One region of the Corynebacterium maris DSM 45190 genome, then DNA from elsewhere that is predicted to be linked to it. Evidence: riboswitches for the same ligand, from Rfam matches in the RefSeq annotation. Region 1 holds a riboswitch; each other region holds the start of a gene.
The links. Region 1 has a riboswitch for thiamine pyrophosphate ahead of thiM (hydroxyethylthiazole kinase). Riboswitches for the same ligand answer to the same signal wherever they lie in the genome.

Region 1 (10,272 bases):
AAATAGTGAATATTGACTCCCACTATTTGGGAAAGTAATGTTTCTTTCGCTAAAGCGTGATCATTCTTATCACTGAGAAAGTTGGGACCGTATGTCAATTACCACTGGCGAAAGCCGGGTGGCCTCCCCGGAACCGACGGCTCAAGACCGTCGTCGGGTGGCGTTTGCCTCGACGATTGGCACGACCGTCGAATTCTACGATTTCTACGCCTACGCCACCGCCGCAGTCGCCGTGTTCCCCTACCTGTTTTTCCCGAACACCGACAATTCCACCGTGGCGCTGCTGCAGTCCTTCGCCACCTTCGGCCTGGCGTTTATCGCCCGGCCGCTCGGCTCCGTCGTCTTCGGTCACTTCGGTGACCGGGTCGGCCGAAAGGCCACCCTCGTCGGCGCTTTGCTGACGATGGGCATCGCCACTTTCATCATCGGCTTACTGCCCACCTATGCGCAGGTCGGCCTCATCGCGCCGGCACTGCTGGCCGTGATGCGCTTCTGCCAGGGTCTTGGCCTGGGTGGCGAATGGTCCGGCGCGGCACTGCTGTCGAGCGAATACGCCGCCCCCGGCAAGCGGGCCCAGGCCGCAATGTGGCCGCAGCTGGGCGCCCCGTTCGGCTTCTTCCTGGCCAACGGACTCTTCCTCGTCCTGGTTTCCCTACTCGGTTACGAGCTCGGTGACACCACCGGCGCCTTCATGGAATGGGGCTGGCGCATTCCCTTCCTGTTGTCCGCGGTCATGGTGCTCATCGGCCTGTACGTGCGCGTCAAGCTCGAAGAAACCCCGGTTTTCCAGGAGGCGGCCAACACCGGCAAGAAGGTCAAATCCCCGCTCAGTGCAGTCTTCCGCACCGCGTGGAAGGCCCTGTTCTCCGGCACCTTCGTCATGGTGGGCACCTACACCCTGTTTTACCTGGTCACCACCTGGATACTGTCCTTCGGCATCGCCGATCCCGACGCCGGTGTCGGCCTGGGAATCCCCTACCTCCGCTTCCTGCAGATTCAACTGCTGACGATCTTTTTGTTCATGCTCGGCATTCCGGTCGCCGCCTGGCTCGCGGACAATTGGGGCCGCAAACCCACTCTGTTCTGGACGACGGCGGCCATCATCGTCTTCGGTTTCACTTTCAGCTTCTTCCTGGAGCCGGGCGAAGCGACCATGGGCACCGTCACCGCGTTTCTGGCCATCGGCATGTTCTTGATGGGAATGATCTTCGGCCCCATGGCCGCTGTGTTGCCGGAGCTCTTCCCCACCAATGTCCGATACACCGGCTCGGGCATCGCCTACAACGTCTCGTCGATCCTCGGCGCGGCGGTGGCCCCCTTCATCGCCACGGCACTGGCCGCGCAATTCGGGGTGCAGGCCGTCGGCTGGTACTTGGTCGCCGTATCCGTCGTCTCCCTGATCGCGATCATCGTCATGCGTGAAACAAAAGACGACGACATGACCACGATTTAACGGATCAGGGCACCGTCCCTAAGCGCTGAATAATCCCCGACGCCGATCTTCCTGACCGGCTCGGGGATCAGTGTTTTTCGACCCTTGCGGGGCTGCTCCCCCGTTCCTGAACCCACCTTCCCCTCCTCTTCATTTCGTCAATTGGCGAAACTAAGGATCCACCCCGCCATTCCCGTGAGACGGTCAGATAGATACACTAGATCAGTGACATTGGGGTGCATCGCCCGATTCTCGGGCGCTGCTGAGATCACACCCATCGAACCTGCTCTAGCTAGCACTAGCGAAGGAATTGTCCTTGGAAGACTTATATCGTCATGCCCATAAACTGCGTGAAGTGAACCCGCTGGTTCACTGCCTGACCAACCAAGTCGTCATGCAGACCACCGCGAACGTCCTGCTGGCCGCCGGCGCCTCCCCCGCCATGCTGGACGCCCCGGAAGACGCCGCCGCGTTCGCAAAGAACTCCTCTGCGGTATTGGTCAACACCGGGACCCCGCACGCCGCGAAATACGTCGCCTCCCGCGAGGCGATCCGTGGCGCCCGTGAGGCGGGCGTACCGTGGGTGCTGGATCCCATCGGGGCCGGCGCCCCCAACGCCGTCGGCGACTTCTGCTCGTCCATCCTCGCCGATAAACCTGACGTGATCAGTGGAAACGCCTCCGAGATCGTCGCCCTGGCCGGAATGGGAGACACCGCCCGAGGCGTGGACGCCACCATCGACGTCGACGACGCGCTCGACGCTGCGATAAGCCTCGCCGCCCGCACCGGCGGCGTCGTCGCCGTCACCGGCGCCCGGGACCTGACCGTCTCCGCCGGACGCAGCACCTGGCTGACCTCCGGGGTGCCCATGCTGCAACAGGTTATCGGCACAGGCTGCTCCCTCGGGGCGCTGTGCGCCGCCTATGCCAGCCTCGACATGGACCCGCACGACGCCGTCGTCACCGCACACGCGCACCTGGGCGCCGCCGCCCAGATCGCCGCGGAGACGGCACACGGTCCGGGGTCTTTCGCCGTCGCCTGGCTCGACGCCATTGCCGCCGTCACCCCGGAGCGCATGCGGGAGCTCACCAGCGTGGAGGAGACCCGATGAGCCCCGTCGACTGGAGCCTGTACCTGGTCACTGACCCGGTCATCGGCGGCGGCGACGTCGTGGAGACCGTGGCCCAAGCCCTCGACGGCGGGGTCAGCGTCGTCCAGTTGCGCGACAAACACGCCGGCGACGACGAGTTTCGCCGCACCACCGAGCAGCTGCTCGAGATCCTCGGCGAGGTGCCGCTGTTTCTCAACGACCGCGCGCACATCGCCGCAGAATTTCGCACCCACCTGCACATCGGGCAGGACGATGTGGCATATGCCCAGGCACGCGAGCTCCTCCACGAAGATCAGCTGATCGGGCTGTCCGTCGGCTCCGACGCCGAGCTGGACGCCGCACTCGCGCTTCCCGGGCGCCGACCGGACGTCCTGGGGCTCGGGCCGGTGTATTCGACCACCACCAAAACCAACGCGCCGGCCGGGGTCGGGCCGGAGGCCGTCGCGGCTTGGGCGGCCCGATCAGAAGACATGGCCACCGTGGCCATCGGCGGCGTCGACGCCGCCAACGCCCACACGATCCACGGGGTCGACGGCATCTGCGTCGTCTCCGCGATCATGGGCGCCGCCGACCCCGCGGCCGCCGCCCGAGAATTATTGAAAGAGGCATACCGTTGATCCCCCGCATTTTGTCCATCGCCGGCACCGACCCGACCGGCGGCGCCGGAATCCAAGCCGATTTGAAGGCCATCGGCGCCGCGGGCGGTTACGGGATGAGCGTGGTCACCGCACTCGTCGCCCAGAACACCACCGGGGTGCAGTCGATCCACACCCCGCCGATTGATTTCCTGCGCGAGCAGCTCGAGTCGGTCGTCTCGGACGTGCAGGTCGACGCGGTCAAGATCGGCATGCTCGGCAGCGCCGACGTCGCGCAGGTGGTCTCGGAGTTCCTGGAACGGGTGCCGGACGCCGTGGTCGTGCTCGACCCGGTCATGGTCGCCACCAGCGGTGATCGTCTGCTGGCGAAGGAAGCGGAAGACGCCGTCCGCGATCTCGCCACCCGAGTCGACGTCATCACCCCGAACCTCCCGGAGTTGGCCACCTTGACCGGCACAGAGCAGGCCACGAGCCTGGAGGAAGCGATCGAACATGCCCGTGCCTTCGCCGCCGAGCACGGGACGACGGTCATCGTCAAGGGCGGGCACCTGACCGGGCCCCGGGCGGACAACGCCGTCGTCTCCCCCGACGGCCGCGTTCACCGCGTGCCCAGCGCGCGGATCGACACACCGCACACCCACGGCACCGGCTGCTCGCTGTCTTCTGCGCTGGCCACCCGTTTGGGCGCCGGCGCCGAGATCACCGACGCCCTGAGCTGGTCCACGCACTGGCTGCACGAGTCCATCACCCATGCCGCGCAGCTGGAGGTCGGACAAGGAAACGGGCCGGTCGACCACTTCCACCGCGCCCGCCGCCTCCAGGAGGCGGCCAGCTCCCGGCCGTGGCGCGCCACCGGCACGGCCGGGGATCCGCAGATTCCCGCCGCCGGGCCGCACACCGCCGCGCTCTGGGAGGCCACCGGCGACGTCACCGAACAGGTCATGGCCTTGCCGTTCATCCGGAAACTGGCCGACGGCACCCTGTCGCAAAAACACTTCGAGTTCTACCTCGCGCAGGACTCGGCGTACCTCATCCGGTACGGACGGGCGTTGGCGCACCTGGCACGCACTTCCCCGGAGCCGGAGGGCATCGTCGCCTGGGGCGAGATGGCCGCCGGCTGCATCGTCGATGAACGCGAGATGCAGCAGACCTGGCTGGCCGGGGCGCAACTGCGCGACGAGGACATCTCCCCGATCACCCTGGCCTACACTGACCATCTGCTCGCCACAACCTTGGGCAGTGACCACGTCGTCGGCGCCGCGGCGGTGCTGCCGTGCGCCTGGCTGTATGCGGAAGTCGGCCTGCGGCTGGCGGACAGCGATCACCCCGACCACCCGTACCACGACTGGTTGGACATGTATTCGGGAACGGATTTTCTCGAAGCCGCCCGGGCCGCGGTCGATCGCACCGAACGACTGCTCGCCGCCGCCACAAAGGCTCAACGTGCGCAGGCGCACCGGGCGTACGTTCTCTCGACCTTGCACGAGTGTGAGTTCTTCGACCAGGCGGAGCGCGGCTGATCTCTCAGCGGTGACCGCCGCGGTTGCGGTGTCGCAGCGTCAATTGCACGGCGTCTAACATCCCGAGGTTGAACAGTGCTTCGCGCACGGCGAACTGGAAGACCCACAGTCGGCGGAAGACCTGGTCGAAACCCTCGGCGGCGGCCTCGCGCAGGTGTCCTTCAAACAAGGAGCGTTGGGCGCGCAGCGTCTCAAGGTAGTGGGTGTTGGAGTGCACCTGGGCCGTGATGCGCAGTCCGGTGCGCCGGTCGAAGAGCTTGTGTAATTCGGCGACCGTCGCAAAGTTCAGTCCGGGCCACACATAGGCCCGCAGCGCCTGGGGCGCGGCAGCGCCGGCGGCGGTCATCTCCTCGGTGGCCACGACCGTCTGCAGCGCCGCGCGCCCGCCGATCGCCAGCAACCGGTCCAGGCCGCGGACATACGCGTCGCGCTGGCGCCCGCCGAGCGTTTCCAGGGTCTCGACGCCGATGATCGCGTCGTATCTCCCCCGCCACGCCCGCGGGTCGTCCACCAGCTCCGTGTGGACGGCCTCGTCGACGCCGGCCAGCAGCATCCGCTCCTCCAGCGCAGACGCCAGCTTCGGGTCCCCGGTCAGCACGTCGACGGCGGCGCGCCGCTGAGCGGCGGCGATCGCCACCTCCCCACCCGAGGAGGGGTACTCGAGCACGTGCGTGCCGCGGGTGACCTGAGCGGCGTCGAGAAGCTTCTCGACGGCCCGACGTTGCCCGTCACCCAAGTCGGCGCGTTCGACCGAGGTCGGCTCCGCCACCGTCGTCACGTCGACGAAATGCTTCGCCGGTTCACTTCCTCTGCCGGCGCCCGGAACATAGCTAGGCACCGATTCACGCACCGTCGTCGGCACACCCGAGGCATAGACCGCCCCGAAGGCGCTCATGCCGTCGCCGGAGAACTGCCGGATCAACTCCGACGGCAGCTCCCCCTCCTTCCGCCCCACGGGCACCTGCCGGACGCGCGGGCGGTACCCCGCAGAGATCAGAGCCTGCAAAACATCCACCAAGGCGTCAGAATCCCGGGTATGCCATTCCCCCGCCATATATGATTCAGCCAGACCCAGCCAACCAGACACCGCGACACGGTCAAAGAGTTCCTCGTGGTCGATCACCAGGTCCGGATCATCGAGCAAGTCTAACCCGGCTTTATCGACGGTTCGGGCGAAGTATGCCTCCGCTACCCTGGCCCGCAGCCTGGCAGAAGGCGGCTGGGCGACGCCGGGCCATTGGTCCGCGTCAATCGCCAGCAGGTGATCCCGACTCACAAATCCAGCCTCCTACAACCAGGAATGAGGTTCTAAACAGAACCAGCGTATTATTAAAGCCGTCTCGTCGAGCCGACTGAAACGCCGCAACTCGATAAACAAAATTTTAGAGTCAAGCACGCTAGTGAAGGAGCAATGCTGAATGACTTCAAAAAACTTTCGCGCAGAAAGTAACCGGAAACACGTCGTCATCGTCGGCGGTGGTTTCGCCGGCGTCTACGCCGCGAAGCGCCTCGCCGACGCAGACGTAGACATTACCCTGATTGACCGTAACAACTATTTCCTTTTCCAGCCCTTGCTGTACCAGGTGGCCACCGGCCTGCTGGAGCCGTCCGAGGTGGCCCCGACGCTGCGTCAACTGTTTCGCAAGCAGAACAACGTGCGCGTGATCAAGGGTGAGGTCACCGACATTGACACCACCGCGAAGACCGTCACCTCCGAGCTGGACGACGTCTCCACCTCCTTCGACTACGACTACCTCGTCGTCGGCGCCGGCTCGACCCAGGGATATTTCGGCAACGATCATTTCGCGGAGTTCGCGCCGGGCATGAAGTCCATCGACGTCGCGCTGGAAATCCGCTCCTCGCTCATGCACGCCTTCGAGATGGCCGAGCTGACCGAAGACCCCGCCGAGCGCGAGCGTCTGATGACGTTCGTCATCGTCGGCGCCGGCCCCACCGGCGTGGAGCTGGCCGGTCAGTTCGCGGAGTTGTCGCATCGCAGCTCCAAGGATCAGTTCACCACGTTGAACCCGCGGGACGCGAAGATCATCCTGCTGGACGGCGCGCCGCAGGTGTTGCCGCCCTTCGGCAAGCGTCTGGGACGTAAAGTGCAGCGTGCGCTGGAGGCTGAGGGGGTGGACGTGCGGCTGAACGCCATGGTCACCGACGTCGACGCGAACTCGGTCACCTACAAGACCAAGAAGGGCGAGGACGTCACGATCGAGACGGACTTCAAGATCTGGTCGGCGGGTGTGGCCGGTTCCCCGCTGGGCGCGATGGTCGCGGATCAGCTCGGCGCCGAGGTCGACCGCGCCGGTCGGGTCGTGGTCAACCCCGATCTGACCGTCGGCGACGACAAGACCGTCTTCGTCACCGGCGACATGATGGGCAACGGCACCCCCGGCCTGGCGCAGGGTGGCATCCAGTCCGGCGAGTACGCCGCGGAACGCATCATCGACGCTGTCGAGGCTGAGGCCAATGACGAGGAGGTCCAGGAGCCGGAGCAGTTCGCCTACTTCGACAAGGGCTCCATGGCCATCGTCAAACGCTTCTACGCCGTCATCAAGATGAACAACGTGGAGTTCACCGGATTCCTCGGCTGGCTCGGCTGGCTCATCATTCACGTCGGCTTCCTGCAGGGCACCCGCGCGAAGATCGTGTCGATGGTCAACTGGGCCGTCAACGCCATCTCTCGTAACCGCTTCGCCCTCAACACCACGGAGCAGCAGCGCAAGGGGCGAGCCGCCCTCGAGTTGCTCGACGAAGCCTAACGGCCCTCTCCCCTTGGCCCTCCCCCATCCGCGGCGGAGGGCCTTCGTCGTTAATGAGGGAGGCGTGCTTTCTACGCCAGCAGGCTGCCGCCCGTGACCCCCGGGCGGGAAAACAGCGTCACCAGGAAGGTGGAGGAATCGTCGAACGGGCTCAGGTCCCACCCGCCGAAACGGTAATCGACGACGAAGCCGACCTTTTCCGCGTCCGCGATGAAATCCGCGAAGTCCCAGCCCCGCCCCGACCCGAAGCCCACGATGAAGCGCCCGCCCGGCTTGACGGCGGCGTGGATGTTGCGCAGCGCGGTCTCCCGGCCCTCCGGGGCGAGGAAGCCCATGACGTTGCCCGCAGAGACGGCGACGTCGAAGTCGCCTTCCGGGATCTCGTCGTGGGACAGGTCGCCGACGTGCCATGTGCCCTTGGGGTGATCGTGTTCGGCGTGCCCGATCAGAACCGGGTCAAGGTCGGTGCCGACGACCGTGTGCCCCGCCTCAATCAGGTATCCGCCCAACCGGCCGGTGCCGCAGCCGGCGTCGAGGATGCGGGATTCGCGCTCCGCGATCGCGTCGACGAGCCGCGCCTCGCCGTGGATATCCTGTCCCTGGGACTCCATGATCTTCCAGCGGCGGGCGTAATTCTCGGAATGCGACGGATTTTGCTCAGTGACTTCTTTCCAGGTGGCCATGATCCCGAGTTTAGCCGGAGGAAGAACTACCATGGACTCTCGCCCTTACGGCTCCTGCCCGCCACTCCCGGATACGCGAAGGAACGTCCATGCCTCCACCCCGTCCATCGAAGCGCTCCGAGACTCCCCTGCGAGTGCCGGTCGAACGCGCCATCGAGCATTGCCGCGTCTTCGTCGACGGGGTGATGCAGCGTGGCGAATACCGCCCTGCGGAAGCGGTGCGGATGGCTCGCGAACAGGGCGGCTACGTGTGGTTGGGCCTGCACGAACCGGACGAGCGCCAGATGCTGGGCGTCGCCGAAGAATTCGGGATCCACGAACTCATCGTCGAAGACGCCGTCACCGCCCACCAGCGGCCCAAGGTGGAACGCTACGACGACCAGATCTTCTTCGTCGTGCGCTCCGTGGAATACAACGACGACGACACCGTGCGGGACTCCCGCGACGTCATCGAAACCCTCGGCGAAGTGCAGATGCTCGTCGGCCCGGACTTCATCATCACCGTCCGGCACGATTCCACCCTGCCCGGCATCAACCGCATCGACCGCGACCAGGAACTCGCCCGGCTGGGCCCGTCCGCGCTGTCTTACCTGGTCGCCGACTACCTGGTCGAGCAGTACGTGCGCATCGTGGGCCTGCTGGAACACGAGGTGGACACGTTGGAGGAAGAGGTGTTTACCCCCGGCGTCGACATCAACGTGGACAAGATCTACATGTTCAAGCGCGAAGTCCTGGAGATGCGCCACGCCACCGACCCGTTGGCGCCGGCATTGAATTTACTGATCAAAGACCACAAGGACCTCATCCCGAAGCAGATCCGCTCCTATTTCCGTGACGTGTTGGACAATGAGCTGCACGTGAGAGACCAGATCGCCGGATTCGATGAACGACTGACCTCCCTGATCGACGCGTCGGTGGCGAAGGTGACCATGCAGCAGAACCGGGACATGCGCACGATCTCCGCATTCGTGGGCATGGCGGCGGTGCCCACCCTGATCGCCGGGATCTACGGCATGAACTTCGAAGTCATGCCGGAATTGCAGTGGGAATACGGCTACTACGTGGTGCTGACAATCATCGTGGTGGTCATCGCCGTGTTGTGGTGGCTGTTCCGCCGCAACAAATGGCTTTAGATTTCCTCAGTAGGCTCGGGGCCATGAAGATTTCTCGGCGATGGTGGCGGGTGCGGCGGTGACGGCGATTGCAGGGGCGGTAGCCGCGGCCAGGTGGGCGGCGACCCGCCCCGTCGACGGGACCACCGCCCGGTCGGACTATCCCCTCGGCGGCGAGCTGCCCTTCGCGCACGGCGTCGCCAGCGGCGACCCGTTGGTCGACCGTGTGATCATCTGGACCCGGCACACCGCCCGTGGGCGGCGTCCCCGCACCGTGGACTGGGAGATGGCCACCGACACGGGCTTCGAGCACGTGGTCGCCGCCGGCGCGCAGCAGGCCACCCGGCACCGGGACTGGACCGTCAAAGTCGACGTCACCGGCCTGCAGCCGGGCACGACGTACTTCTACCGCTTCTCGCACCGAGGAAAAGCTTCGGAGGTGGGCAAAACCCGGACCTTGCCCGAAGACCCGGAGCATCTGCGGCTGGCTGCGCTGTTCGTCGTGGTGGTCGTCGTACTTCTCCGGCTTCGGTCACCTGGCGCAGCGGAAGGACATTGACCTGGTCGTACACCTGGGCGACTACGTCTATGACTTCCCGGATTCCGGCGAACTGGTGCGCTCCCGGGTGGGGTTTGAGCACACCGCGCATCCGGACAACCGGAATTGGCGCACCCTGGCGGAAATGCGCCGACGCTACGCGCTGTGGCGCTCGGACGAGAATTTACGGCGCGCCCACCGCAGCCACCCCTTTTTCATGGTGTGGGACAACCACGACCTGACGACGCTGGGCGAGAACCAGCTCTCGGTGCCCGACGTGAACGTCCCCCGTACAGTCACCATCGAGGACACGATGCGGGCGTTTTGGGAATGGACGCCGACGCGCCCGACGAAGGGCGACGCTTCCGGCGAGTGGCTGCTCGTCGACGACCATTCCTACCCCGAGCCGGAAACCCTGAAATACATCTACCGCTCACTGCGCATCGGCGACCTGGTGGAAATATGGGCGATGGACGCGCAGTCGGGATTACCGGAATACGAAATCGACCACG
Region 2 (10,272 bases), 770 kb from region 1:
CGAGGACCCGGCCACCGGCTTCATCCCGGCCCCGGGCACCGTCACCACATACGTCGAGCCGACCGGCCCCGGCGTGCGCGTCGACTCCGGCGTGCGCGAGGGTTCCGTCATCGGCGGCCAGTTCGACTCCATGCTGGCCAAGTTGATCGTCACCGGCGAGACCCGCCAGCAGGCGCTGGAGCGTTCCCGTCGTGCGCTCGACGAGTTCGTGGTCGAGGGCATGCCGACCGTGTTGCCCTTCGACCGCGCGATCGTCCGCGACCCGGCGTTCATCGGCGACGGCGAGAGCTTCGACGTGTACACCCGCTGGATCGAAGAAGAATGGAAGAACGAGCTCGAGCCTTTCGTCGACCCGGACGACGTCGCCGAGGACGACTCCGAGCCGAAGCAGAAGTTCGTGGTGGAGGTCGCCGGCCGCCGCATCGAGGTCGCGCTGCCGTCCAACCTCTCCTTCGGCGGGCTGTCGCCGAAGAAGAAGGCCAAGAAGCGCCGCTCCAAGGGCGGGTCCGGCGCAGGCGTCTCCGGTGACGCGGTGGCCGCGCCGATGCAGGGCACCGTCATCAAGGTCTCCGTCGAAGAAGGCCAGGAAGTCGCCGAGGGCGACGTCGTGGTCATCCTCGAGGCCATGAAGATGGAAAACCCTGTCAAGGCCCACAAGTCCGGCGTCGTCACCGGCCTGGCCGTCGACGAGGGCAAGCAGGTCAACAAGAACGACGTGCTCTTCGAGATCAAGTAGTTCGTTTCTCCTGCTCCCCAGCGGTCATCCGCTGGGGAGTCGTCATTTCCGGAAGCCGCGCGGCAAGGTCCGCACGGGGTGGCCCTCGATGAGGTCCACCTGTCCCCGCCCCGGGAGCCTCGTGCCTGTGGTCGTGGCATTGACACAGGACCACCGGGTTCCGCTTCCAGGCCGTGCGCCGGCATAACGTCGTCGAGAAACTCCGCCCGGTGATCGTGGTGCCGTCGCAGGATCCTGGCAGTTTCGCCGCCGGGGCGGATCCGGTGGATAAAACCGGCCGATGGCGGACGTCGCCCCCTACTCTGCGGAAAACACGCGTGCCCCTCCGGGAGATCCGGAGGGGCACGACCCGGTGCCGTTACTCGGAAGGCTTGATGACGACGATCAGGTCGCCGCCCTCGACCTTGGTCGGCTGGGACAGCGCGACCCGCTCGACGACGCCGTCGCTGGTGGCGGAGATGTTCGCCTCCATCTTCATGGCCTCGATCGTGGCGATCGGCTGACCGGCCTCGACCTTGTCGCCCGCCGCGACGATCGGGTTGACGACGCCGGCGAATGGAGCCGGGACGTGACCCTGGTTCGAGGAGTCGGCCTTCTCGACCTCGGCGACGGTGGACTCGGCGCTGTTGTCGCGGACCAGCAACGGACGAATCTGGCCGTTGACGTTGAGCACAACGCGACGCATGCCCTTCTCATCCGGCTCGCCGACGGCGTCCAGACGCACGACCATCGGCGGGTTGGTGTTGTCGTCGGTGCCGCCGGAGCGCAGAACGACTTCCTGCCCCTCGGGCAGTCCGTAGAAGAAGACGTGGTCCTCGAGCTTGGAGGTCTCACCGTAGTTGCGGTGGTGCTCAGCCAGCTCGGCGGCCTGCTTCGGGAAGAGCAGCCGGTCCAAGGCGCTACGACGGGTGGCGTGGTCGGTGGCGGCGAGGTTGTCCGCCTCCTCCGCCGGGACCTCGACCAGGCTCTGCTGGCCTTGGCCCCGGCCCTTGAGGATCTGCTCGGTGATCGGCGGCCAGCCGCCCGGAGGGGTGCCCAGCTCACCGCGCAGGAAGGAAATGACGGAGTCCGGGATGTCGTACTTGGTGGGCTCCTTCGCGAACTCCTCCGGAGTCACGTCGGCGCCGACCAGCGACAGTGCGAGGTCACCGACGACCTTGGAGGACGGGGTCACCTTGGTGGGTCGACCGAGCAGCTCGTTGACGCCGGCGTAGGCGTCCTCAATGAGTTCGAAGCGGTCGCCCAGGCCCAGGGCCACGGCCTGGGTACGCAAGTTCGACAGCTGACCGCCCGGAATCTCGTGCCGGTAGACGCGGCCGGTCGGGCCCGGGATCCCGGCCTCGAACGGGGCATAGACTTGACGCACGCCCTCCCAGTACGGCTCCAGCTCGGAGACGGCCGCCAGCGAGATGCCGGTGTCGCGCTCGGTGTTGGCGAACGCCGCGATGATCGCGGACAGGGACGGCTGGGAAGTGGTGCCGCCCAGCGGTGCGGAGGCGCCGTCGACGATGTCGGCCCCGGCCTCGGCCGCGGCGAGGTAGGTCGCCAGCTGACCGCCCGCGGAGTCATGGGTGTGGATGTGAATCGGCAAGTCGAAGTTCTTGCGCAGAGCGGTGACCAGCGTGCGGGCGGCCTCCGGCCGCAGCAGACCGGCCATGTCCTTGATGGCCAGGATATGGGCGCCGGTGCCCGCGATCTCCTCGGCCAGCTTCAGGTAGTAGTCCAGCGTGTAGAGGTCTTCCTTCGGATCCGCGAGGTTTCCGGAGTAGGCCATCGCGACCTCGGCGACCGTGGTGTTGGTCTCGAGGACGGCCTCGATGGCCGGGCGCATCTGGGAAACGTCGTTGAGGGCGTCGAAAATGCGGAAGACGTCGATGCCGGAATCCGCGGCCTCCTGGACGAAGGCGCGGGTCACGGACTCCGGGTAGGGCGTGTAGCCGACGGTGTTGCGGCCACGCAGCAGCATCTGGATGTTGACGTTCGGCAGTGCCTTGCGCAGCTGATCCAGGCGGTCCCACGGGTCCTCGAAGAGGAAGCGCATGGCGACGTCGTAAGTCGCGCCACCCCAGGCTTCGACGGAGAAGAGTTCCGGGGTCATCTGGCCGGTGGCGACGGCGGCGTGGACGAGCGTATCGGTGCGCACACGGGTGGCGAGCAGGGACTGGTGCGCGTCACGGAAGGTGGTGTCGGTGACGCCCAGGGCCTTCTGCTTCCGGATCTTCTGCGCGAAACCGGCGGGGCCGAGTTCGAGGAGATCGTTGCGGGAACCGCGCGGCGGGGTCTCGTCGAGCTGGATGTGCGTCAGTTTGCGCCACGGCTGCTGGCGGGTCGGCGCCGGGCCGTTGGGCTGGTTGACGGTCACGTTGGCGACGAAGTCCAGCAGCCGATCGTTCTGGTCCTCCGCCGGCGGCGCCTCGAGCAGGTGGATGTGGTCGGCGATGAAGCTGGTGGAAATGCGCTTGGTCTGGAAATCGGATTCGCGCAGCACCGCACGCAGGAAGCCGATGTTGGTGGAGACGCCGCCGACCTGGAACTCGTTGAGGGCGCGCATCGCGCGGGCGATGGCCTGCTCGAAGTCGGCGCCACGGCAGGTCATCTTGACCAGCAGGGAGTCGAAATTCGGGGTGATCTCGGTGCCCACCGCCACGGAGCCGTCGAGGCGGACGCCCGCTCCGCCCGGGGAGCGGTAGGAGGTGATGGTGCCGGAGTCCGGACGGAAGCCGTTGTGCGGGTCTTCGGTGGTGATGCGCGTCTGCAGCGCGGCGCCGGTGATCTTGATGTCCTCCTGGCGCAGGTCCAGCTCCTCCAGGGTGGCGCCGGCCGCGAGGTGCAGCTGCGCCTTGACGATGTCGACGCCGGTGATTTCCTCGGTGACGGTGTGCTCTACCTGGACGCGCGGGTTCATCTCGATGAAGTAGTGGTTGCCGCGTTCATCGACGAGGAATTCCACGGTGCCGGCGCCCTGATAGGCGATCTCTTCACAGAACTTCACGGCGTCCGCGCAGATTTTGTCGCGCAGCTCGGTTGAGATGTGCTGCGCCGGGGCGATCTCCACGACCTTCTGGTGGCGACGCTGCAGGGAGCAGTCGCGCTCGTAGAGGTGGATGATGTTGTTCTCGGAGTCGGCCAGGATCTGGACCTCGATGTGCTGCGGGTTGATGACCGCGGTCTCGAGGTAGACGTGGGCGTCGCCGAAGGCCGCCTCCGCCTCGCGGGAGGCCTCGGTGGCCAGCTGGGCGAGGTCCTCTGGCTTCTCGACGAAGCGCATGCCACGTCCGCCGCCGCCGGCGACGGCCTTGACGAAGATCGGGAACTGGAAGTCCTTGGCGTAGTCGACCAGGTCGTCGATGTCGGTCGACGGCTGGGAGTCGTCGAGGATCGGCAGCCCGGCGCGCTGGGCGGCCTCGACCGCGGCGGCCTTGTCGCCGGTCAGGTCCAGGGTTTCCGGGGTCGGGCCGACGAAGGTGATGCCGTTGTCCGCGCACGCCCGGGCGAATTCCGCGCGCTCAGCGAGGAAGCCGTAGCCCGGGTAGATGGCGTCGGCGCCGGTCTTCTTGGCGGCGGCGATGATGTCGTCGATGTCGAGATACGCCTTGACCGGCGCCCCCTCCTTACCGATGCGGACCGCTTCGTCCGCGAACGGGCGGTGAAAGGAATTGCGATCTTCCCTCGGATAGACGGCGACGGTCTTGGCGCCGGTCTCGAATGCTGCGCGGAAAGCGCGCACGGCGATCTCGCCACGGTTGGCGACGAGCACCTTATTGAAGGACGGCAGTGTGGAGGTGGCCACGCGAGGTTCCCCTTCCCGAGAAATAAGAAATGTGAATCAGGTAACGGAGATAGCCTAACGTATGTCCATTCGACATATCTCCATGAGTGAGAGTAGTCTCACCCCGTCGCCCCGGAGGTCAGGAACAGCGGGATGAGACTGACTGTGTGAAGCTAACCTACTTCTGGAGGTGGCGCTCCTCCGGGCCGTCGTAGGCCGACAGCGGACGAATCAGCGAGTTGCTCTCGTACTGCTCGAGAATGTGTGCGGACCAGCCGGTGATGCGAGACATCACGAACAGCGGCGTGAAGAACGGGATGTCGAAGCCCATGATGTGATATGCCGGGCCGGCCGGGAAGTCCAGGTTCGGGCGGATCTTGATCGAGGTGTTCTCGTACATGGTCTCAGCCAGGATGTCGTACATCTCGACCCACTTCTCGGAGCCTTCGTGCTCGGTGGCGAGCTTCTTGAAGGCCGCCTCCATGGTCGGCACGCGCGAGTCGCCCTTCTTGTACACGCGGTGACCGAAGCCCATGACCAGATCCTTGTTGGCCAGCTTGTCCTTGGCCCACTGCTCGGCGTTGGCCGGGTCGCCGATCTCGATCATGTTGTGCATGACCGCCTCGTTGGCGCCGCCGTGCAGCGGGCCCTTGAGCGCACCGATCGCGCCGACGATGGCGGACCACGGGTCACTCATGGTGGAGGTGATCACACGGCCGGTGAACGTGGAGGCGTTGAAGGAGTGCTCGGCGTAGAGGATCATCGACTTCTCGAAGCACTCGACGTCGCCCGGCTTGTTCAGCGGGGAATCCGGGCCGTCGCCGAAGACCATCCACAAGAAGTTCTCGGTGAAGCCGAGGTCCTTGCGCGGCTCGACGTAGCCGTCGCCGCGGCGGCGGCGGATGTCGAGTGCCACGATGGTCGGCAGCTTGGACAGCAGCTGGCGGCCGACCCAGCGGATGTGGTTGGAGCTGACAGTGAAATGGTCGGCGTCGTAGCTGCCGAGGAAGGCGACGGCGCTGCGCAGAACGTCCATCGGGTGACAGTCGGTCGGCATCGACATGATCATGTCGATCGTCTTCTGGTCCAAGGCGCGGCCGTTCCAGCACTCGCGTTTGAAGTCGTCCAGCTCTTCGGCGTTGGGCAGCTCGCCACGGAGCAGCAGGAAGGCGACCTCTTCGAAGGTGCAGTGCTCCGCCAGTTCCTGAACGGGGTAGCCACGGTAGAGCAGGGAGTTGGTCTCCGGGTTGACCTTGGAGACGGCGGTGTAGTCGGCGTAGACGCCGGCGAGGCCCTTGCGGATGTCGGGTGCGTTGTTGTCAGACATGATGGTGCTCCTTAATCAAGTGAAAGAGGGCGTTACTTCTCGAAGGTGGGCTTGTAGCTGTCGGCGGAGTAGGTGAACACCTGCTGGTCGAAGGCGTTGTAGTCCTCGTAGCGGACCAGTTCGTAGAGTCGCGATCGGTGCTGCATTTTGTCGAGCCAACCGGTCTGGGTGCCGGTGGACCCGATCTCGCGCAGGGCGTCCTCCACGGCGCCCATCGCGATACGCAGGGTGGTGACGGGGTAGATCACCGCGTTGTAGCCGATGTCCTGCAGCGTGTCGGCGCTGAGGAGTTCGGTTTTGCCGAACTCGGTCATGTTCGCCAACAGGGGCGTGTCGACGGCGGCGCGGAACTTCTCGAAGTCGGCCGGCTCGTAGAGCGCCTCGGTGAAGATGAGGTCGGCTCCGGCGTCGGCGTAGGCTTTCGCCCGCTCGATGGCCGCGTCGACGCCCTCGACGCCGGCGGCGTCGGTGCGGGCGCAGACGATGAAGTTCTCGTCGCGGCGCTCGTTGACGGCCGCGGTGATGCGTCGGACCATCAGCTCGGTGGGCACGACCTCCTTGCCGTCGAGGTGCCCGCAACGCTTGGGGTTGACCTGGTCTTCGAAGTGGCAACCGGCCAAGCCGGCGTCCTCGAATTCCGCGATGGTGCGGGCGGCGGACATCGGTTCGCCGAAGCCGGTGTCGGCGTCGACGAGCACCGGCAACGAGGTGGCCCGTGCGATCTGGCGCGAGCGGTCGGTGACCTCCGTCAGAGTGGTCAGGCCAATGTCCGGCAGAGCCAAATCGTTGGCCAGCACCGCGCCGGAGACGTACACGCCCTCAAACAGGCCGAGGTCCTCGATGAGGCGGGCGACCAGCGGGGAGAAGGCGCCGGGGATTTTCTGGATGGTGCCGGAGTTCAGCCCGTCGCGCAGTGTCTTACGGCGCTCGGCTGGGGTCACGGTCGGTGAGTACAGGCCGGCCATTACAGCAGTCCTTCCGGGGTGTCGGGGGCCTCGGCCAGGACCTCGTCGAGCACGGTGATGTTCAGCTCGGTGAGGTCGGTCAAGTTTTCCAGTCCTTCGACGGCCGCGAGGAAGCGGTCCTGCTCCTCCGGGGAGACCACGCCGTCGGCCAGCTCGCGGAACTTCTGGATGTACTGCTCGCGAGCGAAGGGGCGGGCGCCGAGCGGGTGTGCGTCGGCCAGCGCCAGCTCGTCGACGAGCTCGGTGCCGTCCTTGAGGGTGATCACCGCGCGGGCACCGAAAGCCTTCTCTGCCGGGTCGGTCGACAGGTAGCGGCGCGTCCACTCCTCGTCCTCGACCGTGGAGACCTTGTGCCACAGCTCGACGGTCTCCGGGCGGCCGGCGCGCTCCGGGGCGTAGGAGTCGACGTGGTGCCACTTCCCGTCCTCCAGGGCGACGGCGAAGATGTACATGATGGAGTGATCCAGCGTCTCGCGCGAGGAGGTCGGGTCCATCTTCTGCGGGTCGTTGGCGCCGGTGCCGATGACGTAGTGGGTGTGGTGCGAGGTGTGCAGCACGATGGAGTCGATGTCCGCGGTGGACACGTCCTTGTCTGCCAGGGTGGCCTTCATGCGGCGAGCCAGGTCGATCAGCGCCTGCGCCTGGTACTCGGCGGAGTGCTCCTTGGTGAAGGTGTCCAGGATCCCGCGCTTTTCCTCGCCCTCGGCGGGCAACGGGATGGTGTATTCGTGCTCCGGGCCGGCCAGCAGCCAGGCGATGACGCCGTCCTCGCCCTCCCAGATCGGGGCCGGGGCGCCCTCACCGCGCATGGTGCGGTCGACGGCCTCGACGGCCATCTTGCCGGCGAAGGCCGGCGCGAAAGCCTTCCAGGAAGAGATCTGTCCCTTGCGCGACTGCCGCGTGGCGGTGGTGGTGTGCAGCGCTTGGCCCACGGCCTGGTAGATCGTGTCCACGTCGAGCCCCAGCAAGGTGCCGATGCCCGCGGCCGCCGACGGGCCCAGGTGCGCCACGTGGTCGATCTTGTGGCGGTGCAGGCTCATGCCGCGCACGAGGTTGACCTGGATCTCGTAGCCGGTGGCCAGACCGCGGATGAGGTCGCGGCCGTTCTTGCCGGTGGTCTGTGCGGCGGCCAGGATCGCGGGGATGTTGTCGCCCGGGTGCGAGTACTCCTCGGCGAGGAAGGTGTCGTGGAAGTCCAGCTCACGCACGGCGGTGCCGTTGGCCCAGGTCGCCCACTCCGCAGAGTAGGTGCCGGGGATGCCGAAGATGGCGGCGCCGCGCTCAGAGGGGTGCGCCTGCGCCTGTCGGCGCGCCACCGTCACCGGACGGCGCGTCACCGACGCCGCGGAGACGGCGGCGTTGTCGATGATGCGGTTGATGATCATCTCGGTGGTTTCTTCCGGAACCTCCACCGGGTCAGCCGCGACGCGGGCGACCTTGTAGGCGAGGTGCTCCTCGTACGGGAAGTCTTCGGCCGAGCGACGGGTGTGGACGACGTGGTCGATCATGGTGGTTTCCTCCAGCAGGTGAAACGGGTTCTGGTGTGCTGCCCATCAACCTAGGGGAGATTTCGTGTCGCAGGTCACGGTGAAGGGAGTGAATTTCCGTTGAACCTTTCCCGGATTTCTGCGAATCTGGTGGAACCAGCTGGTCACGGGCGGTTCGAGGAACACCATCCGCCGTCCCGCACCCCGCGCGGGGGGATGTGCACGTACGTCCCGTTAGTCTCACCCCCCCCCAGTGACACGGGGCGCCGTAGCGGCTGAGAACACACCCGTCGAACCTGATCCAGTCAGCACTGGCGTAGGGAATGTCCGCTTGCCTTACGCCGTACCCGCGTAAGGAACGCGTGAACCAGTAGAGCACCTCCGAAGCCTTCTTGCGCGAGGGCGCCCGCGTGGCCGCCGAGGAGCTCGCCGATGCGGCGGAGACGTTCGGGGCCCCGGTGGCCACCGTCGTCAACAACGCTCTCATCGATTTCTCCTTCGACGGCGACGCCTCCAAGGCCGCACTGCTGTCGCTGACCCGCAGCCTGACCAAGAACCTCGTCGTCGACGGCGGGCCCGTGATGGACCAGCACCCCACCCCCCAGCCGGTGGCGTAGACCACTGCGGAGTGAGTAAGTTTAGGCAGATATAAACAGCGCATTCTGCAAACTTGGTGAAACCCGCTGGCACCACATGGTTCTGGGAGGCTGAACACTCGTGACGAAACACTTCGCGGGGGCACGCATTCACACGCTCCGTCGCACGGCCGGGCTGACGCAGGTAGAGATGGCGAAGCGACTCGGTATTTCCACCAGCTATCTCAATCAGCTGGAGAATGATCAGCGACCACTGACCGTCACTGTCCTGATGAGTCTGTCCCAGGCGTTCGACACCCCGGCGGGATTCTTCTCGACCGATCAGGACGCGCGCGCCATCGCCCAGCTCAAGGAGGTCTTCCCCGGCACGCCGGAGGACCAGTTGGCCGACCTCGTCGCCCGTTACCCGAAGCTGATTCCGCGGATGGTCGAGGACCAGTCCCCTTCCACCAGCCCCTTCGAAGAAGTCCGCGACTTCTACTACGCGACCAACAACTACTTCCACAAACTCGATTCCACGGGCGAGGAGCTCTCACTGGCGCTGGGGCCGATGCGCCTGCGTGTCCCCCGCCTCGTGGCGCGTCTGGAGTCCGACGCCGGAGTCACCGTCGATTTCCGGGGTCAGATCGACGGCCCTCGCCGTCACTACCTGCCCCCCGAGCGCCGGCTGGTGCTGCGCACCGGGCTTTCCGACGCCCAGCTCGCCTTCGAACTCTCCATGCAATACGCCCTGCTCGTCCACGGCGAATCCATCGAGACCATGGCCGCTCCGCTGTCCACGGAACAGGCCCGCGCGATCGCCCGCCGCGGCCTGGCGCAGTCCTTCGCCGCCGCGGTGACCATGCCCTACACCGAGTTCCTCGAACACGCCGAGGCCACCCGCTACGACATCGATCTGCTGGCCAGCCGCTTCAACACCAGTTTCGAGTCCACCGCGCACCGCATGTCGACGCTTCAGCGCCCAGGGGCCCGCGGCGTCCCTTTCTTCTTCGTCCGCACGGATCGCGCCGGCAATATCTCGAAGCGCGCGTCGGCGACGGCCTTCCACTTCGCGCGCACCGGCGGCTCCTGCCCGCTGTGGGTCATCCACCGCGCGTTCGAGACCCCGAACCGCGTGACCCGCCAGATCGCGACCATGCCGGACGGGCGCACCTACCTTTGGGTCGCCCGCCAGATCGCCGGCGCGAACAAGGGCTTCAGCACGACACGCAAGGAGTTCGCCGTCGGCGTCGGCTGCGATCTCGACCAGGCCCACAGGTTGGTCTACTCCGACGGCCTGGACCTCACCGCCGGCACCGGCACCCCGATCGGCCCGGGCTGCATCACCTGTCCCCGAGACAAGTGCCCGCAGCGCGCCTTCCCCTTCGAGGGCGGTACCGTCACCGTCGACGT
Region 3 (10,272 bases), 330 kb from region 1:
CTGGACACGAACTTTCCCCAGAGATAACCGGTGACATAGAAGGTCGGCACCGCCACGAGCAGTCCGACGATGATCAGCAGGCCCAAGTTCGTGCCGAAGAAGGTGCTGGCGGCGACCGGCCCCGGGTGCGGGGGCACGAAGACGTGCATGACGGAAAACGACGCGGCCACCGGGATGGCGTAGAGCAGGACCGGCCCGCCCAGGCGGGTGGCGACGGCGAAGATGATGGGCAGCATGACCACCAGGCCGGCGTCGAAGAACATGGGAAAGCCCAGGAACAACGACGCCACGCCGAGCGCGAGCGGGGCACGCTTTTCGCCGAAGCGCCTGATCATGGTGTCGGCGAGCACTTGGGCGCCGCCGGAATGCTCGATGAGTTTACCCAGCATCGCGCCGAGGCCGACGAGGATGCCGACGTCGCCGAGGGTGGAGCGGAACCCGGCCATGGAGACGTCGTAGACGTCGCCGAGCGGGATGCCGGCGGCGATGGCCGTGAGGACGGACACCAGCACCAACGTGATGAAGGCGTGCAGCTTGAACTTGATGATGAGGATGAGGATGAGGGCGATGCCCGCCGCGGCGATGCCGAGCAGGGGGCCTGCCCCTAGGGTTTGCTCCCAGGTGTCCATGCGTGAATCCGTTTCTCGATGAGCCCGCGTCCCGGTTCCGACGGCGGGCCTACGGCTGACCGGCGGTGTGCCGGCGGGCTAAAAATAGCACTGGCCCCCACCGCAGGCGCCCACGACATGCCCGGTTTCTCATTGAAAGCAAGACACCCCGCCGCGACCGGCACGTATGCCAGTCTGCGACGGGGTGTCGAAGCGCGTCCCCTCAAGGGACTGACGGCTTAGCGACGCTCCTTGATGCGGGCGGCCTTACCGCGCAGCTCGCGCAGGTAGTACAGCTTCGCGCGACGGACGTCGCCCTTGCGCTTGACCTCGATCTTGGCGATGTTCGGGGTGTGGACCGGGAAGGTACGCTCCACGCCGATGCCGAAGGAGACCTTGCGGACGGTGAAGGTCTCGCGGATGCCGGAGCCCTGACGACGCAGGACAACGCCGGTGAACAGCTGGGTACGCTCGGTGGCGCCCTCGATGACCTTGACGTGCACGTCGAGGGTGTCGCCCGGACGGAAAGCCGGGATGTCGTCGCGCAGCGACGCTGCGTCGACCTTGTCGATCATGTTGCTCATTGCAATTCCTTAGCTTTTCGGGACAGAGGACCCTGGCGGCGCTTCCCTGGCGGGAGGCTCAACCGGTTCGTATCCGTAAACAGAGTCACGCGAACTGCCGAAACCCGGACGTCGTCCGGAGATCGCACAGTCAACCGGCACATTGTCCCACACCGACGCGACTGAATCCAAATATCCGCCCGGCTCTTGAGCCGTCGATCAAGTATGTGACACTGTGAGATGACCCCAGACACACCCACGGGCGCCCGAGGCATCGGGCTGAGATCGCGCTGTAACCCGCGCGAGACACCGTTCGAACCTGTCCGGCTAGCACCGGCGAAGGAAGTGAGGGCATGCCGCCATGACGCCTACCCGAAACCTGGATTTACGCTGCTACTTCGTGACCGGCCCAGGCGACCCCGCCCGAGTCGTGGACACCGCCCGCGCCGCGGTGGCCGGCGGCGCCGGCGTAGTGCAGGTGCGCAGCAAACCCATTGACGCACGCACCTTGACGGAGCTGACCGCGGCCGTCGCCGAAGCAGTCACCGAGATCAACCCGCGGGCGAAGGTGCTCGTGGACGACCGCGTCGACGTCGCCCTGGCCCTGCGTGCCCGCGGCGCCCCCGTCCACGGCGTCCACGTCGGCCAAGACGATCTGCCGGTGCGTGACGTGCGCGCCCTGCTCGGCCCAGACGCGGTCGTCGGGCTGACCACCGGCACGCTGGAGCTGGTGCGTGCCACCCACGACGTGGCCGACGCCCTGGACTACCTCGGCTGCGGGCCGTTCCGCGCCACCCCGACGAAAGACTCCGGCCGTGCCCCGATCGGCCTGGCCGGATACCCCGACCTCGCCGCCGCCTCCCCGGTCCCCCTGATCGCCATCGGCGACGTCACCGCCGACGACGCCGCCGACCTCGCCGCCACCGGCGTCGACGGAGTCGCCGTGGTGCGTGGCCTGATGAACGCCGCCGACCCCGAGGCGTATGCCCGCCGCATCGTGGAGGCGTTCTAAATGCCACAGACCGCCCACGTCATCGGCGCCGGCGTGATCGGGCTGGCCACCGCCTTTGAACTCACCGAACGTGGCGTGCCGGGCGCCCGGGTCACGATCCTCGACCCGGACCCGGCGAGCGGGGCCACCCACCACGCCGGCGGCATGCTCGCCCCGGCCGCCGAAGTGCAGTATCGCCAAGAACCGCTGTTTCCGCTCATGTTGGAATCCGCGGCCCGCTACCCGTCTTTCGTGGACCGACTCCACTCCGCCACCCCGCTGCCGACCGGCCACCGCACCGACGGCACCCTGGTCGTCGCCGGCGACCGCGCCGACGCCGGCCACTTAGAGGATCTGACGCGGTATCAGCACACCCACGGCATGGCCGTCGAGCGCATCACGGTGCGCGAGGCCCGCCGGATGGAACCGTCGTTGAGCCCCGCCATCGCCGGAGCCGTGCACATCCCGGGCGACCACCAGGTCTCCCCCAGACTGCTGGTCGCCGCGCTGCGCGATGCGTTGACGCGCCGGGGCGTGCGGTTCGTCGCAGACGAGGTCACCAACCTGGTCCGCGACGGGGCGGGCGCGGTGACTGAGGTCGTCGGCGAGCGGACCCGCCACGATGCCACCGGCGCCCAGGTCATCCTGGCCAACGGCCTCGGCGCCGGGCGCGTGGGCGGCTGGTTCGACGAGACCAACCCGCTGCGGCTGCGCCCCGTCTACGGCGACATTCTGCGCTTGGGGGTGCCCGCCGCCCTCGATCCGCTGGTGAGCAAGGTGATCCGCGGCTTCGTCGAGGACCGGCCCGTCTACCTCATCCCGCGCGACGACGGCACCCTGACCCTCGGGGCGACCAGTCGCGAAGACATCCAGCCGAAGCCTCGCCTGGGCGGCGTCTACGACCTCATCCGTGATGCGGTCGCCCTGGCGCCGGGCGTGGAGGAAACCACGTTGTTGGAGACCACCGTCGGCGCTCGCCCCGGCACGCCCGACGATCTTCCCTACCTCGGGGCGGTGGCGGAGAACCTGGTGGTCTCCACCGGGTATTTCCGCCACGGCATCTTATTGGCCGCCCTCGGCGCGGAGGCCGGCGCCCGGCTCGCCTTAGGGGAGAGTCCCGACGTCGACCTCCGTGCCTGCGCCCCTGTCCGTCACTCCCACCTATAAGGAGACCATCATGAAGTTCACCGTCAACGGCGAGTCCCACACCGCCGCGGCCGCCCCCACCGTCACCGAGCTCGTCGACGACATCGTCGGCGCCCGGGAGGGCGTCGCCGTCGCACTCGACGGCGCCGTCGTGCCCGCCTCCGCATGGGCGGACACCCGTATTGCCGAGGGCGCCGAGGTCGACGTCCTCACCGCCGTGCAGGGAGGTTAAGCAGCCATGTCCCTGACCATCGCCGACGTCACTTTCGATTCCCACCTCGTGATGGGCACCGGCGGCGCCAGCTCCCACGACTTGCTGGAGCAGGCGCTGGTGGCCTCCGGCACGGAGCTGACCACCGTCGCCATGCGCCGCCACTCCCCCAGCACCGGCTCAACCGGCGAATCCGTCTTCGAGCTGCTGCGTCGCCTGAGCATCGCCCCGTTGCCCAACACCGCGGGGTGCCGCACCGCCCGCGACGCCGTGATCACGGCCCGCCTCGCCCGCGAGGCGCTCGGCACCAGCTGGGTCAAGGTCGAGGTCATCGCCGACGAACACACCCTGCTGCCGGACACCACCGAGCTCATCGACGCCTGCGAAACGCTCGTCCACGAGGGTTTCACGGTCTTGGCCTACACCTCCGACGATCCGATCGTGGCCACGCGCCTGGAGGACGTCGGTTGCGCGGCGGTCATGCCGCTGGGCTCGCCGATCGGCACGGGCCTGGGCGTGCTCAACCCGCACAACATCGAGCTGATCTGCTCGCGGGCGAACGTGCCGGTGCTGCTCGACGCCGGGGTGGGCACCGCCTCCGATGCTGCCTTAGCCATGGAACTCGGCTGCGACGGCGTGCTGCTGGCCAGCGCCATCAACCGTTGCCAGGACCCCGTGACCATGGCCGAAGCGATGCGCCACGCCGTCGAGGCCGGCCGCCTGGCACGCGCCGCCGGGCGCATCCCCAAACGCGAGCACGCCGTGGCCTCCTCCAGCTTCGAGGGCTTGGCCAGCTGGGCCGACCAGGTGCTGTAAATGTCGCTGCCCGACAACGAACTGCGCCGCATCGCCCGTCAACTCAACCTGCCCGGCTTCGACATGGCGCAGGCCCAGAGACTCGCCGATGCCCGCGTCCTCGTCGTCGGCGCCGGCGGCCTCGGCTGCCCCGCCATGCAGTCGCTGGCTGCGGTCGGCCTCGGCCGGATCCTGCTCTACGACGACGACGTGGTCGACCTGACCAACATTCACCGTCAGATCCTCTTCGGCGCGCACGACGTGGGGCGCCGCAAGGTCGACGCCGCCGCGGATCGGCTGCGCCAGATTCAGCCGGGCATCGAGATCGACGCTATCCATGAACGCCTGACGCCGGACAACATCGTCTCGGCGCTGGCGCGCGTGGACCTGGTGCTCGACGGTTCCGACACCTTCGCCACGAAATACCTCGTCGCCGACGCCGCCGAGATCACCGGCACGCCATTGATCTGGGGCACCGTGTTGCGCTACGCCGGGCAGGTCGCGCTGTGGCACTCCGGCCCGGGCGTGGACGGCGGCGTGAGCCTGCGCGACTTCTTCCCTACCCAGCCGGCCGCGGACTCCACGCCGGACTGCGCCACCGCCGGCGTGCTCGGGGTGACCACGGCGGTGGTGGGCAACCTCATGGCCACCGAGGCGATCAAACACCTCACCGGACTCGGTGAGAGCGTGCCCGGCCGCGTCTACGGCTACGACGCCCTGGGCACCTCTCTGCGCTCTTTCACCGTGCGCGCCGACCCGGCGCGCCTGCCCGTCACCGAGCTGGAGGATTTCTACGGGGCGGGCGCCTGCGCCGCTCCCCCGGTGATGGAAAGTGATCCGGCGGCGGCAAGACTGCTGGATTTGGTGCGGGAGGGCCGGGCGCGGGCACTCGACGTCCGGGAGCCGCACGAGAAGCTGCTCGCGGACATCCCGTCGGGCGCGGATCTGCACCTGCCGACGTCGGAAGTCAGCCCGGAGCGCGTGAGGGCACTGTTGGACGGGGTCGCCGCGCCCGTCGTGGTCTATTGCGCATCGGGCAGGCGCAGCGCGGAGTTCGTTGACGCCCACGCCGATCTGGTGTCCGTGGAGCTGATCAGCCTGCCGGGCGGGGTCAACGGGCTTTAAGGCCGCGGTTACCTGCCGAATCCGGCGCGTTTCAACGCGTCGGCCATGGAGCCGCTGTCCTGCTTGTTTTTCTGCGGGTTATTCTTCTGCGGGCGGCCGCCGCGCGGCTTCTGACTGGCTGTGGCACGGCCCCCGCCCCGCCCACCCTTGTTCCGTTCCCGCTTGGCGGGTGTGCGGTCCTGGCCGGGCTCGTCGCCCAGTCGCAGGGACAGGCCGATGCGCTGACGCTCGACGTCGACCTCCATGACTTTGACTTTGACCACTTGCCCGGAGCGGACGACCTCACGTGGGTCGGCGACGAACTTCTCGCTCATCGCGGAGACGTGCACCAGGCCGTCCTGGTGGACGCCGACGTCGACGAAGGCCCCGAAGGCGGCGACGTTGGTGACCGCGCCTTCGAGGATCATGCCGGGATGAAGATCGGAGATCTTTTCCACGCCGTCGCGGAATTCGGCCGTCTTGAACTCAGGGCGCGGGTCGCGGCCGGGTTTGTCCAGCTCGGCGATGATGTCGGTGACGGTGGGCACGCCGAAGCGCTCGTCGGCGAAGTCTTGCGGGCGAAGGCCCGACAGCACGCGGGTGTTGCCGATGAGCTCGGCGACGCCCAGGCCGGTGGCCGCGGCGATGCGTTCGACCACGGGGTAGGACTCCGGGTGCACGGCGGAGGCGTCCAGCGGGTTGTCGCCGCGCAGGCGCAGGAAGCCGGCGCACTGTTCGAAGGCCTTGGGGCCCAGGCGGGGCACCTTGCCCAGTTCCTTGCGGGTGGTGAAGGCGCCGTGTTCGTCGCGGTGGGCGACGATGTTTGTGGCCAGGGTGGCGGTCACCCCGGCGACGCGTTCCAGCAGCGGGACCGAGGCGGTGTTGACGTCGACGCCCACGGCGTTGACGGCCGCCTCGACCACGCCGTCAAGCGTCGTGGCCAGGGCGGTCTGGTTGACGTCGTGCTGGTACTGGCCCACGCCGATGGATTTGGGGTCGATCTTGACCAGCTCCGCCAGCGGGTCCTGCAGGCGGCGGGCGATGGAGACCGCGCCGCGCAGGGAGACGTCCATGTCGGGAAATTCGGCGGCGGCGATCTCGCTGGCGGAGTACACCGAGGCGCCCGATTCGGAGACCATGACCGGGGTGGGGCGTGTCCCGCCGGCGGCGGCGATCAGGTCGGCGACCTCGGCGGCGAGTTTCTCCGATTCCCGCGAGGCGGTGCCGTTGCCCACGGCAATCAGTTCCACGCCGTGCGAGGCCACCAGGCCGGCGAGTTCCTGCTTGGCCCGCTCCCACTGGTTCTGTGGCTGGTGCGGGTAGACGATGGCGGTGGCCAGCACCTTGCCGGTGTGGTCGACGGCGGCGCACTTGACGCCGTTGCGGTAGCCCGGGTCCAGCGCCAGGGTGGCCCGCTGCCCGGCGGGGGCGGCGAGCAAGACGTCACGCAGGTTGGTGGCGAAGATGTCCAGCGCGCCCTGCTCCGCGGTTTCCTTCAGCCGCAGGCGCACGTCCAGACCGGAGGAGATCTGGAGTTTGGTGCGCCAGCCGAAGCGCACGGCCTTGGCGACCCATTCGGAGCGGGCGGTGGGCAGGTCGAAGCGCGCGGCGATGAGGTTCTCGTACTCCTGGTCGTCCCCGGCGTCGAGAGTCAGCTGCAGCACGCCTTCCTTTTCTCCGCGCAGCAGGGCGAGGGTGCGGTGTGAGGGCAGGGCGGTGAAGGGTTCGGCGAAGTCGAAGTAGTCCTTGTACTTCGCGCCTTCGGTCTCCTTGCCCTCGATCACCGTGGCGGTCATCCGCCCTTCGGAGTACATCTTCTCCCGAACCTCGCCGACGAGGTCGGCGTCGGTGGCGAAACGGTCGATGAGGATGGCACGTGCGCCTTCCAGGGCTGCTTTGGCGTCGGCGAAGCCGTCGGTGAGAAAGCCTTCGGCCACCGCGGCGGGATCGACCTCGGGATCGGCGATGAGCCGGTCGGTCAGTGCCTCCAAGCCCGCCTCGCGGGCGGTGTCGGCCTTGGTTTTCCGGCGCTTCTTGTACGGCAGGTACAGGTCTTCGAGGCGGGCCTTGGTCTCGCAGGCGGTGATCTCGGCGCGCAGGGCGTCGGTGAGCTTGCCTTGTTCCTCGATCGCGGCGAGCACCGTGTCCTTGCGCTCGGCGAGTTCGACGAGGTAAGTGTTGCGTTCTTCGATGGCGCGCAGCTGCGTGTCGTCCAATCCCCCGGTCGCCTCCTTGCGGTAGCGGGCGATGAAGGGGACGGTGTTGCCGGCGGCGAGCAAGTCCAGGGCGGCCCGGACCTGGTCGTCGCGCACGCCGAGTTCGCGGGCGATGGTGGTGAAGATCATTTGATCATTCTACGGCAGGACGCCCACGTGGTCGGCCGTCTACTTCCCGCGCTCGCCTGCCTCCGCCTTCTTACGGTTGCGCCACCAGGCCCGGAAGATCATCAGCGCGAGCAGTCCCAGGGTGATCCACAGCAGGTAGCGGTTGACCACCTCCACCACGTCCAGCACCTGGTCGCCGAAGCTATAGCCCAGCCACATCATCAGTCCGTTGACGACGAGGATGCTGGCGACGTTGATGGCCAGCATGACCCAGAAGCGGATGCGCAGCAGCCCCGCCACGGCGTTGACTACTGTGCCCGGCACCGGGCCCGGCAGGTAGGCGACGGGGATCAGCGCCACGGTGCCTGCCAGCAGCCGCGGGGATTCCGAGTCCACCGCGCGACGGAAGACACGGTGCGCCCGCGGCATGTACTGCAGAGACATGTCGATGAATTCCAGACCCCATTTGCGGCCCATCGCCCAGTAGATCGGCATGAATTTCACCGCCCCCACCACCGTGCACAACAAAAAGACCAGCCAGTGGCCGTTACCCACCGAGGCGTTGGCCCCGGAGACCACCGCGCTGGTGTAGCCGCCGACCATCAGGGTGTAAGCCAACGGGTGCGACAGCAGCCAGGCGCGCAGCGGGATCAACGCCAGCGACCAGAGGCCCATGAGGAGCAACGCCGCGAACAGGAGTTTGTCGGTGCGGTCGGGATTTTCGAGGAAATCCGGCAGCTCCGGTTCTTGTTTCTCGGCGGGCGCAGCGGAGGCAGTCGTCATCGCCGCGTCGGCCGGGGCGTCGCGGTCTTTCGGGGAAGGGTCTTGGGGGAGCACCGCCTCAATGCTAGTGCTCCCCCGCCCCGGACACGAGCCCTCCCGGATCAGCCTTGCTCGAGCGCCCGGCGATCGGCGGCGCTGAGCTCCACGGCGTCCAGCAGCTCCGGACGTACGGCGCGGGTGCGCAGCAGCGACTGGTCGCGGCGCCACCGGTCGATCAGGGCATGGTTGCCGCTGGTGAGCACCTCGGGCACGTCGAGTCCGCGCCAGGAACGGGGCTTGGTGTAGCTGGGGCCTTCCAACAACCCGTCAGAGAAGCTGTCCTCTTGGTGGCTGGACTGATTGCCCAACACGCCGGGGACTAGGCGCACGACGGCCTCGGCGATGACGAGGACGGCCACTTCTCCGCCGATGAGCACGTAGTCGCCGATGGAGACCTCGCGCACCCGGTAGCGGTTCGCGGCGTCGTCGACGACGCGCTGGTCGATGCCCTCGTAGCGGCCACACGCGAAGACGATGTGTTCCTCGGTGGACCAGGCTTGTGCGTCGGCCTGCGTGAAAGGCTTTCCGGCGGGGGTGGGCACGAGCAGCAACGGCTTGGAGCGGTCCTCGTCGCCCGTCTCGTAGGTCTGTGTGTCGACGCCCGCCAAGTCGTCGTGGCGCGGCGCGCTCAGGTGCGGGCTGGCGGTGGTCAGGTCAAGGGTCTCCGCCACGGGCCCGGCGCCGGCCGCGGCGTCGTCGAGCGCCGGGCCCCAGACCTCCGGTTTCATGACCATGCCGGGGCCACCGCCCATCGGGGTGTCGTCGACGGACTTGTGACGGTCGGTGGCCCACTGGCGCAGGTCGTGGACGCCGATGCTCAGGATTTTTTGTTCGATGGCTTTGCCCAGCAGGGCGTGGCGCAGCGGTTCGAGGTATTCCGGGAAGATGGTGAGGACGTCGAGGCGCATGTCAGAGATCCAGCAACCCTTCCGGCGGGGTGACGGTCACGGCGCCCGCGTCGAGATCGACCTCGGGGACGATGGCCAGGACGAAGGGGATGAGGGCTTCGGCGCCGTCGGTGAGCCGGACCTCCAGGACGTCCTGGCCGGGGTTGTGCAGCACGCCGGTGACCTCGCCGATGTCGGCGCCCTCGTGCAGGACGCGCAGCCCTTCGAGTTCGTGGTCGTAGAAGCCGTCGTCGTTGTCGTCGGCCTCCAGCGGGGCGGCGAAAAAGCGCATGCCGCGCAGGCCGTCGGCGGCGGTGCGGTCGGGGATCTCCTCGAATTTGACCAGCAGGCGGCCCTGGTGCGGCCGAACGGTGGCCACGGTCAGCGACTGCTCGCGGTTGCCTTGCCGACCGGTGAGTTCTGCGCCGACGGCGTAGCGGGTCTCAGGTTCGTCGGTGGTCACGTCGACGGCCACTTCGCCGCGGATGCCGTGCGACTTGATCACTCGGCCGATCATCAATTCCATGGCTGAAAAGTCTAGCGGTCGGCGCCACAGATGACACTTCCCTATTCAGGATGGATAGGTTAGGCTAACCTTAAAATTTCTTCAGGAGGTTTCCGCCATGACCACTCACCTGCCCGGCTCCGACCGCCCCGCGGACAAAGTCGGCGGCCACTGGCTGCTCGCGCGTGCGGGCAAGAAGGTGCTGCGCCCCGGCGGCCGCGAAACCACCGACTGGCTGCTCGACCAAGCGGACGTCGCCGGCCGCACTGTCGTCGAATTCGCGCCCGGCCTCGGCGTCACCGCCCGCGCCGTCCTC

Region 2: linked by a shared signal. The riboswitch ahead of B841_RS14260 (3-oxoacyl-ACP reductase) and the one ahead of thiM (hydroxyethylthiazole kinase) in region 1 are both predicted to bind thiamine pyrophosphate.
Region 3: linked by a shared signal. The riboswitch ahead of B841_RS08345 (thiamine phosphate synthase) and the one ahead of thiM (hydroxyethylthiazole kinase) in region 1 are both predicted to bind thiamine pyrophosphate.

Annotation. Positions count from the first base shown of each region.
Region 1 covers NC_021915.1:1,440,185-1,450,456, reverse strand. Annotated here, with positions in the region: gene B841_RS06790 (MFS transporter) at 92-1,453, shown strand; TPP riboswitch at 1,655-1,759, shown strand; gene thiM (hydroxyethylthiazole kinase) at 1,749-2,543, shown strand; partial or broken gene B841_RS06775 (bifunctional hydroxymethylpyrimidine kinase/phosphomethylpyrimidine kinase) at 2,540-4,659, shown strand; gene B841_RS06770 (class I SAM-dependent methyltransferase) at 4,664-5,935, opposite strand; gene B841_RS06765 (NAD(P)/FAD-dependent oxidoreductase) at 6,078-7,427, shown strand; gene B841_RS06760 (class I SAM-dependent methyltransferase) at 7,499-8,110, opposite strand; gene B841_RS06755 (magnesium and cobalt transport protein CorA) at 8,200-9,243, shown strand; gene B841_RS13350 (PhoD-like phosphatase N-terminal domain-containing protein) at 9,302-9,781, shown strand; gene B841_RS06750 (alkaline phosphatase D family protein) at 9,699-10,272, shown strand, end outside.
Region 2 covers NC_021915.1:670,848-681,119, reverse strand. Annotated here, with positions in the region: gene B841_RS03260 (acetyl/propionyl/methylcrotonyl-CoA carboxylase subunit alpha) at 1-736, shown strand, start outside; gene B841_RS03255 (pyruvate carboxylase) at 1,095-4,526, opposite strand; gene B841_RS03250 (bifunctional 2-methylcitrate synthase/citrate synthase) at 4,684-5,832, opposite strand; gene prpB (methylisocitrate lyase) at 5,865-6,797, opposite strand; gene prpD (2-methylcitrate dehydratase PrpD) at 6,797-8,305, opposite strand; TPP riboswitch at 8,534-8,625, shown strand; partial or broken gene B841_RS14260 (3-oxoacyl-ACP reductase) at 8,710-8,808, shown strand; gene B841_RS03230 (short-chain fatty acyl-CoA regulator family protein) at 9,002-10,272, shown strand, end outside.
Region 3 covers NC_021915.1:1,768,558-1,778,829, forward strand. Annotated here, with positions in the region: gene B841_RS08335 (GntP family permease) at 1-629, opposite strand, end outside; gene rplS (50S ribosomal protein L19) at 848-1,192, opposite strand; TPP riboswitch at 1,420-1,533, shown strand; gene B841_RS08345 (thiamine phosphate synthase) at 1,533-2,183, shown strand; gene thiO (glycine oxidase ThiO) at 2,184-3,329, shown strand; gene thiS (sulfur carrier protein ThiS) at 3,340-3,540, shown strand; gene B841_RS08360 (thiazole synthase) at 3,547-4,335, shown strand; gene B841_RS08365 (ThiF family adenylyltransferase) at 4,336-5,439, shown strand; gene B841_RS08370 (Tex family protein) at 5,448-7,763, opposite strand; gene B841_RS08375 (DedA family protein) at 7,803-8,525, opposite strand; gene trmD (tRNA (guanosine(37)-N1)-methyltransferase TrmD) at 8,627-9,472, opposite strand; gene rimM (ribosome maturation factor RimM) at 9,474-9,977, opposite strand; gene B841_RS08390 (class I SAM-dependent methyltransferase) at 10,075-10,272, shown strand, end outside.